Regions from separate parts of the Phocaeicola sartorii JCM 17136 genome, predicted to be linked through region 1. Evidence: riboswitches for the same ligand, from Rfam matches in the RefSeq annotation. Region 1 holds a riboswitch; the other holds the start of a gene.
What was found. Region 1 has a riboswitch for cobalamin ahead of ACYQ0C_RS15245 (Arm DNA-binding domain-containing protein). Riboswitches for the same ligand answer to the same signal wherever they lie in the genome.
Positions count from the first base shown of each region.

Region 2: linked by a shared signal. The riboswitch ahead of ACYQ0C_RS18610 (anaerobic ribonucleoside triphosphate reductase) and the one ahead of ACYQ0C_RS15245 (Arm DNA-binding domain-containing protein) in region 1 are both predicted to bind cobalamin.

Region 1 is NZ_BAAIFW010000005.1:3,552,570-3,556,909, reverse strand. Features, by position in the region: gene ACYQ0C_RS15245 (Arm DNA-binding domain-containing protein) at 73-1,563, opposite strand; cobalamin riboswitch at 1,882-2,084, opposite strand; gene phoR (two-component system sensor histidine kinase PhoR) at 2,177-3,958, opposite strand; gene phoB (two-component system response regulator PhoB) at 3,977-4,340, opposite strand, start outside.
Region 2 is NZ_BAAIFW010000006.1:380,390-384,729, forward strand. Features, by position in the region: gene ACYQ0C_RS18600 (CCA tRNA nucleotidyltransferase) at 1-740, shown strand, start outside; gene trhA (PAQR family membrane homeostasis protein TrhA) at 745-1,380, shown strand; cobalamin riboswitch at 1,462-1,644, shown strand; gene ACYQ0C_RS18610 (anaerobic ribonucleoside triphosphate reductase) at 1,675-3,951, shown strand; gene nrdG (anaerobic ribonucleoside-triphosphate reductase activating protein) at 3,957-4,340, shown strand, end outside.

The sequences.
Region 1 (4,340 bases):
TCGTTGGCAATTTAGCCCCCCCCTTCCTCCAAAGAGGGGTAACTAAGAGAGGGGTTACGGTGGTATCTGTACTTATGATTGATTTTCCCAAGAACCTTCAATCGTTTCTTCTTGTCTTGGTTGATTCTCCCAAGAACTTTCAATCGCTTCTTCTTGTATTGGTTCATTTTCCCATATTCTTAAGTTTGATTCAACTTTTCTTTTTATATTAAAATCGCCTAAATATGATTTCTCTAATGTTTTTAAATCATGTCCTGCCATGTTTGCAATTTCCTCTAATGTTGCTCCTTTATCATTCAGAACATTTAAAGCCGTATGTCGTGCAGCATAGTATGTAATCCTTTTTTCTGTTAGCGAAGTTGGTGCATTATGGATGGTTGCAATGTAATCATTTAGCGCATCGGCTAAAGTGTTCCAATAATTAGACATTCTGCTATATATTTGCTTCTTACTTAATTGAGAGTAAGTTTTTTTGTCGAATACGTTTAAAATGAAATCGTCTTCTTTTTTTTTGAAACCTACCTCATCATAATAATAGGGATATAATAGGGAATCAATAATATAACAAGGTAATTTAATATTAACTTCTCTTTTTGTCTTTTGTCTCAATAATTGTACTGAATAATATTCAATGATTTGGTTTTTGGTATTATATTCTTTCATATATTGAGAATCTTTAATTCTTGTGTAATCAAGTGGCATTTTTTTGTATTGCTTGCGTTTTAAGTCTTTCATTCGTAAATATGATAAGTCAATAGGGGCTAATCCGTCAAATGCAACCATGATTAAAAAGATATTTATCGCATTAAAATAGCTATTATTATTAAAGGTGTACGGCTCATTTAGCCAATTATTTAAATGTTCATTTGTACCAATATTATACAAATGTTGAAGAAAGGTAAATCCTTCAAGGTCTAATGTCCTTTTTTCAATGATGCTTGTATAGGCTCTCTTATTATAAGATATTGGTTTATAATATAGAATATGCCCCTCTGTAAATCCCCAATTATATGTTGTAATAAATCGTTTGATTAATTCTTTAGCTTGTTTGACTCCTTTGCTTTTTAAGTTTTCTTCTAAGGTTGCAAACCATGTTTTGTTGATTGATTTAATTGCGATTTCATTCCCATAGATTTTAATCAAAGCATTTTTTAATTGTCTATATTTTCTTGCACTACCTTCCTCGTATGTTTGTATTTTGGCATCAAGTAAATCAAAGAAATTAGTGTATATTGGAATAGTCTCGTTATCGTCAATTTCATTATATATAGCTGTAATTTCTTCATGGGATGCGAGAAGGTCTAAGTCGTATGGACGATTGATTGTATCGAACTCTGTCACTCTTTGTAAGATTCGTAGATATTCGTCATTGACAATTTTATTTTTCTCTTTATATTTTTTGTCTTGACACTTAACAGCAAGTTTTTCTTTATTCCAATATTCGGCTTTGGTAGAAACTCCCGTCATTACTAATTTGGCTTTTTTATGGTGGATTCTAATGGCGATAGGGTGTTCTCCATTCGCTAATGTTTTACTTTTGAATAACTCTTTTCTGACTTTCATAATCCTATTTTTCGGGGTTCAATTTTATTTTGGTTTAAAGTTGGTTTAAACTTTTATGGTTTAAACCGAGTGATTTTAACTATTGGCAAAAATAGGAATAAATTCTGTAATATGCAATATAACAGTTTGTTATAAATGAAAAATGCCAACGTGATTCCCATCAAATTGGCACTCAAATAAACTTGGCAGAGTTTACTTTAAAATAAATGTTCTTTTTACCTGATATTCTTTTCCGGACAGTGAAACGGAGAAAATAGCGGATGTGATTAAAGGCATCCCTTACGTTCAGTGTTCCAAGCTCTTTCCTCGAAAGCTTCAGATTTGATAAATGCACAGGCAGGTCTTCTGACTCGTTTCCGCTATAAGCACCTTCCCGGAAATTATCCCAGTGGTTATTGGCATTTTGCTTATGCGTTTAGTGAAACATACAGCAGCGGGACTGTTCAGGATTCTCACCTTGATTCCCTTTTAATCATTCACCTCGGAGGGGAGATAAATGAACCGATGCATCGCAAAGATACAGTTTATATTTAAGAAAACAATTATCTTTCTTTATTTTTTAGAGTCTGTTTAAATTTTGAAGAAATTTTAGAAACAGGTTCTTGGCATCTTCTCATTCTTTGCTCAGTGTAAATATGAATTCCAGTCCTCCACCGGGGGTATTTTTGGCAAAAATTGTTCCGCCATGCAGAATGACTGCGTTTTTTACAATGGCCAGTCCCAGTCCGGTACCGCCCAGTTTGCGTGAACGCCCTTTGTCCACCCGGTAGAAGCGCTCGAACAAACGGCTTAGATGTTCGGGGCCCACTCCTACGCCTGTGTCCGAGAAACTGAAATAGTAAAAACGTTCGTCTTCGCGGAAACAGCGGATGGTTATGGAAATATGAGTTCCTGCGTATGCAATGGCGTTGTCCGTCAGATTCCGGAAGATGGAGTACAGCAGGGAGGAATTGCCTTGTACGGTCAGTCCTTCAGGCAGCATATTGTGGGCAGTGATCTTCTTTTCTTCCAGTTCTAAAGTTACTTCGTTCAGGATATTCCGCATCATGATGGTGAGGCTTACCGGTTCTGTCTCGATCATGTTCGGAGCTTCTTCCATGCGGGTGAGTACGGAGATATCCCGTAACAGATGTGCCAGCCGGTTACTTTGTGCATAGCTTCTCTCCAGAAAAGCATTGATTTTCTCACGGGGCAGGGTAGGGTTGTTTACTATGGTTTCCAGATATCCCTGTATGCTGCTTACGGGGGTTTTCAACTCGTGGGCAATATTCTGTGTCAGCTGTTTTTTCAGCAGTGCCTGTTCTTGTTCCTGAGTGATGTCATTGATGGAAATTTCAAAGCTGTCATCTTGAAAGATAATGCATTCCACGGCAAAGATACGTCCGTTCTTGTCTATGTTCAATGACATCCGTTTCTCTTCTTTGCCGATACTGCGTTCTCTGTTTTTTGTAATGAAACGGGTGATGGGCTGCAATTCGGGGATGGAGAAGATTTCTTCCGTAGAACTCAGATTCTTGTCCGAGATGAGGTTGGCATATTGTGTGAACAGGTTATTTACCAGAATCTCCTCTTTGCGGTGGTTGAACACACCCAAACCTTCGTGCGAGATCTGGAGGTGGGTAATCAGTTTTTCGCGTTCGATATATAAATCTTCTTTTGCCTGATGCAGACGTTTGTAAATCTGAATAATATGTTGGGATATCTCGCCCAGTTCGTTTTTGGGAAAGGCATCCTGCATATCAGTGTCTATCGGTTCGTTGCGGTCGGCTTTCATGGCGAATTGTTGTAATTTTGTGATAGACATTCCCAGCTTATGTGTAAACCGGTAGAAAATAATTATTAATATCAGGCTGATTATCAGTGTGAACCATACATAATGGGAATCTGCTTTCAGGTGTCTCATCAGACTGACATTATAGGGGAGGGCCGAACGGATGATATAATCCAGATTAGGATAATACCTGGCTGAATAGAAGAATTCACCTCCCAGACTTTCTGATTGTCTGTTGATGGAGTAGCCGCTGCCATAAGTGATAGCTTCTTTTATTTCCTGACGGTTATGGTGGTTCTCGAAGTGGCTGGGATCTTTTTCCAGATTGTCGTAAACTACAGTACCATTTTTGTCAATCAGTGTCACGCGTAGATCTTCAAAGGTATGTTCGCATACATAGTCGTCCAGTTGTTGGATATTCAGCGTATCCCTGCCACGGAGGAAATCATTCAGACGGTCGTTGTAATTCTGGAGCTGTGTGTTCAGCAGCTCTATTTTGTATTCTTTCTCCCTGCGATATTGGAATGCCATGAAACAGATGGCGAATGCTATGAATAAGGAGATTACCGACAAGAACAGTTTCTTGTTGAAAGACAGGACGTGGCTGGATAATTCAATAGTCATGGAAAAGTACAGGTTAGGTTATTCGCATTCAAAACAGTATCCGTACCCCAGACGGGTGACGATATATTTTCCGTATTCGCCTATTTTCTTGCGTAGGCGGGTGATGTTGACATCAATGGTACGGTCCAGCACATAGACTTCCTCCTGCCATACTTTAGCCAGGATGTCCTCGCGTGAGAATACGCGGCCTTTGTTTTGCAACAACAGCAACAGAATTTCGAATTCCTTCTTTGTCAGTGAGATTTCTATGCCGTTTATGCTGACTTTCTTTTTGGTGATGTCTATCAGGAGTCCTTTGTACTGCAATTGTTCCTGCGCTTCTTTCCCCAGTGTGGAGCTTGTGCGTCGGAGGACAGCCTTGACACGTGCTATTACCTCACGT
Region 2 (4,340 bases), on a different contig from region 1:
TGGACCGCTGCGGACTGCTGCCTTTGATTTTTCCCGAACTGGTGGCGCTGCAAGGAGTGGAAACCCGGAACGGGCGTGCCCATAAGGACAACTTCTATCATACCCTGGAAGTTGTGGACAATATCTCCAAACATACCGACAACCTATGGCTGCGTTGGGCCACGCTGTTGCATGACATAGGCAAACCACGCACCAAACGCTGGGAGCCGCGCATAGGCTGGACTTTCCATAACCATAACTTCATCGGTGAAAAAATGATTCCGGACATCTTCCGCAAGATGAAACTGCCCATGAACGAGAAAATGAAATATGTCCAGAAACTGGTCAGCCTGCACATGCGCCCCATTGTTATCGCAGATGATGTGGTGACCGATTCCGCCGTTCGGCGTCTGCTTTTTGAAGCCGGGAATGACATTGACGACCTGATGATGCTGTGCGAAGCGGACATCACGTCAAAAAATGAAGCACGAAAACAAAAATTCCTGGACAACTTCAAACTGGTACGCCAGAAGCTGAAAGACCTGGAGGAAAAAGACCGGATACGCAACTTCCAACCTCCGGTGGACGGAGAAGAAATCATGCGGATATTCGACCTGCAGCCCTGCCGCGAGATAGGCAGTCTGAAAAGTTCCATCAAGGACGCCATACTGGATGGCATCATTCCTAATGAACATGACGCTGCTTTAGAATACATGCTGAAGAAAGCGAAAGACATGGGATTAACCCCGAAAAACTTATAGGAAATTGGCTATACACTATACCCAAGGAGAGGAATGGGCCAATACCCTGTCGCACGGTGCTGGTATCCTGATAGGTATCATCGGAGGCGGTTATCTGCTGCTTGCCGCCATGAAAAGCGGCAACGCGTGGGCAGCAGGCGGCATGTGGCTTTATCTATTCGGTATGCTGTCGTCCTATATCAGCTCCACCTGGTATCATGCCAGTAAGCCGTCCCCTCACCGCGAGGTGTTACGCAAATTCGATCATGCTTCGATTTATCTGCATATCGCAGGAAGCTATTCTCCCATCATGCTGACAGTCTTACGGGAAGTTGGTGGTTGGGGATGGGGAATCCTTAGTTTCGTATGGTTGTGTGCTCTTGCCGGAATCATTCTATGTTTTGGTAACCTGAAAGAGCACAGCAACCTGGAAACTCTTTGTTATATAGCCATGGGATGCAGCATTTTTGTAGGTTTCAAGCCTCTCTGCCAACATGTACCTCCTGTTTTCATTTATTGGCTGATCGGCGAAGGAGTGTCTTACATCACTGGCGCTGTCTTTTATTCCTTCCCCAAATTGCCTTATATGCACTCCGTTTTCCATCTGTTTGTATTGGGAGGAACGATCTGCCACATGATGGCATTATGGTACATTTTATAACCTTCCCATCTTCAACAAGTTATCCGTGTTGGAAAACTTTTATTCATTTTTTAAACAGAAAGTTTCCCAAAAAGTTATACCTTTGCAACCGTCCGACAAGGTGAAGTTAACCACTTCTAAGAGGGAATGCCGTGAAAATCAGCAACAGTACCCGCTGCTGTAATTCTCATTGAGCTGAAACAATATGCCACTACAAAAACATTTGCGGGAAGGCGTTTCAAGGGAGAGATAAGTCAGAAAACCTGCCTGAAAGGACAGCCAAGTTTTTTTTATTAACAATTAATTTTTCCAACAATGAATTACGCTGAGATTTGTATTATCAAGCGGGATGGAAAGCGGGAAGACTTTTCCATCAGTAAAATTAAAAATGCAATCGGCAAGGCATTCCATGCCTCCGGAATTGACAATGAGGACAAACTGATTGCTGAAATCACCATGCGGGTTATCAGCAATTTTGCATCTCCAACCATCAGTGTGGAAGAGATTCAGGACCTGGTAGAAAAGGAACTGATGAAAGTACGTCCCGAAGTGGCCAAGAAATACATCATTTATCGCGAATGGCGGAATACGGAACGCGACCGTAAAACGCAAATGAAGCACATCATGGACGGCATCGTAGCCATTGACAAGAATGATGTCAACCTGAGCAATGCCAATATGTCCAGCCATACTCCCGCCGGACAGATGATGACTTTTGCCTCGGAAGTTACAAAAGACTATACCTATAAATATCTGTTGCCTAAAAAATATGCCGAAGCACATCAATTGGGCGACATACATATACATGACCTGGATTACTATCCCACCAAGACTACCACTTGTATCCAATATGATCTGGAAGATCTGTTCGAGCGCGGCTTCCGCACCAAGAACGGAAGTATCCGCACCCCCCAGTCTATTCAAAGTTATGCCACTCTGGCCACTATCATATTCCAGACAAATCAGAACGAGCAGCACGGCGGTCAGGCTATTCCCGCTTTCGACTTCTTTATGGCGGAAGGGGTACGGAAGACATTCCGCAAACATCTGAAAACTTTAACCGAATTTTATATAGAAGTAGAAGGAAAAGAACCCGGAACAGAAGCCCTCAAGAAAATTGAAGAGAAAGCGTATGCCATGACACGCAAAGATACACATCAGGCCATGGAAGGATTCATCCACAACCTGAACACCATGCATTCGCGAGGTGGGAATCAAGTGGTGTTCAGCTCCATCAATTATGGAACAGACACCTCCCCCGAAGGGCGCATGGTCATAGAGGAACTGCTGAAAGCCACCATCGAAGGTCTGGGTACCCGTGGCGAAGTCCCCGTCTTCCCCATACAGATATTCAAGATCAAAGACGGTGTATCTTACTCCGAAGAGGATTACAAAAAAGCCATGGAGAACTTTGAAGCGGCACTGGAAGGCAAAATGGAATTCCAGGCTCCCAATTTCGACTTGTTCCTGAAAGCTTGCCGCACCACCGCCAAAGCCCTATTCCCCAATTTCATGTTTTTGGATACTCCTTATAATAAAAATGAGAAATGGGACATCAATGACCCCAAACGTTACCGCTATGAACTGGCGACTATGGGATGCCGTACCCGTGTTTACGAGAATGTAGCAGGCGAGAAAGGCTCATTAGGACGCGGGAATCTGTCATTCACCACCATGAATATGCCCCGGCTGGCCATCGAAGCACGCATCAAGGCGGAAAGTCTGGAAGAATCAGGCAAGAAAGAAGCCATAGAAAGAAAAGCGAAAGAAATCTTCATAGAAAGTGTACATGCTTTGTCCGGACTGATCGCCGAACAACTGTATGCACGCTACCAGTATCAACGTACAGCCCTGGCACGCCAATTCCCATTCATGATGGGAAATGATGTGTGGAAAGGCGGAGGAAAACTTTCCCCCAATGACCAAGTGGGAGATGTATTACGCCAAGGCACCTTGGGCATAGGTTTCATAGGCGGACACAATGCCATGATGGCTCTTTATGGAGAAGGGCACGCACATAGCCAGAAAGCATGGGACACATTATTCGAAGCCGTTACAGAAATAAACAAGGTGGCAGACGAATACAAACAGAAATATCAATTGAATTTCTCCGTACTCGCCACCCCCGCCGAAGGACTGTCCGGACGCTTCACCCGTATGGACCGCCGTAAATATGGCATCATTCCCGGAGTGACGGATAATGACTATTATGTAAACTCTTTCCACGTAGATGTAAAAGAACCCATCACCATTACCGAAAAGATAAAACGGGAAGCTCCTTTCCACGCCATTACCCGCGGAGGGCACATCACCTACGTGGAACTGGACGGAGAAGCCCAGAAAAATGTAAAAGCCATAACCAAAATTGTAAAAGTAATGCATGACGAAGGCATTGGCTACGGCTCTATCAACCATCCCGTTGACACTTGCCAAGCCTGCGGTTACAAAGGAGTCATTTATGACAAGTGCCCTGTTTGCCAAAGCGAGAATATAATGCGTATGCGTCGCATTACCGGCTATTTGACAGGCGACCTCAGCACTTGGAACTCAGCCAAGCGTGCCGAAGAGCGCGACCGGGTAAAACATGGATAATCAGCATGAACTTGTTATTTACCTATCCTGAAACAATAGTCGATGGTGAAGGCATCCGTTATTCCATCTATCTGGCCGGATGCCGTCACCACTGTCACGGTTGCCAGAATCCCGAATCCTGGAACCCATCGGCAGGCACTCCGCTCACACCGGAAAAAGTAGAAAGAATAATCTGCGAAATAAACGCCAATCCATTGCTGGATGGCATTACCTTCTCCGGTGGAGACCCACTTTACCATCCCCAAGACTTCCTGGCATTGATCAAACAGATCAAAGAAGCTACCGGACAAAACATCTGGTGCTATACAGGATATACGTTTGAACAGATACAAAACGATGAAATGTTAAAACCAATACTGGATTATGTGGATGTCATAGTAGACGGGCGG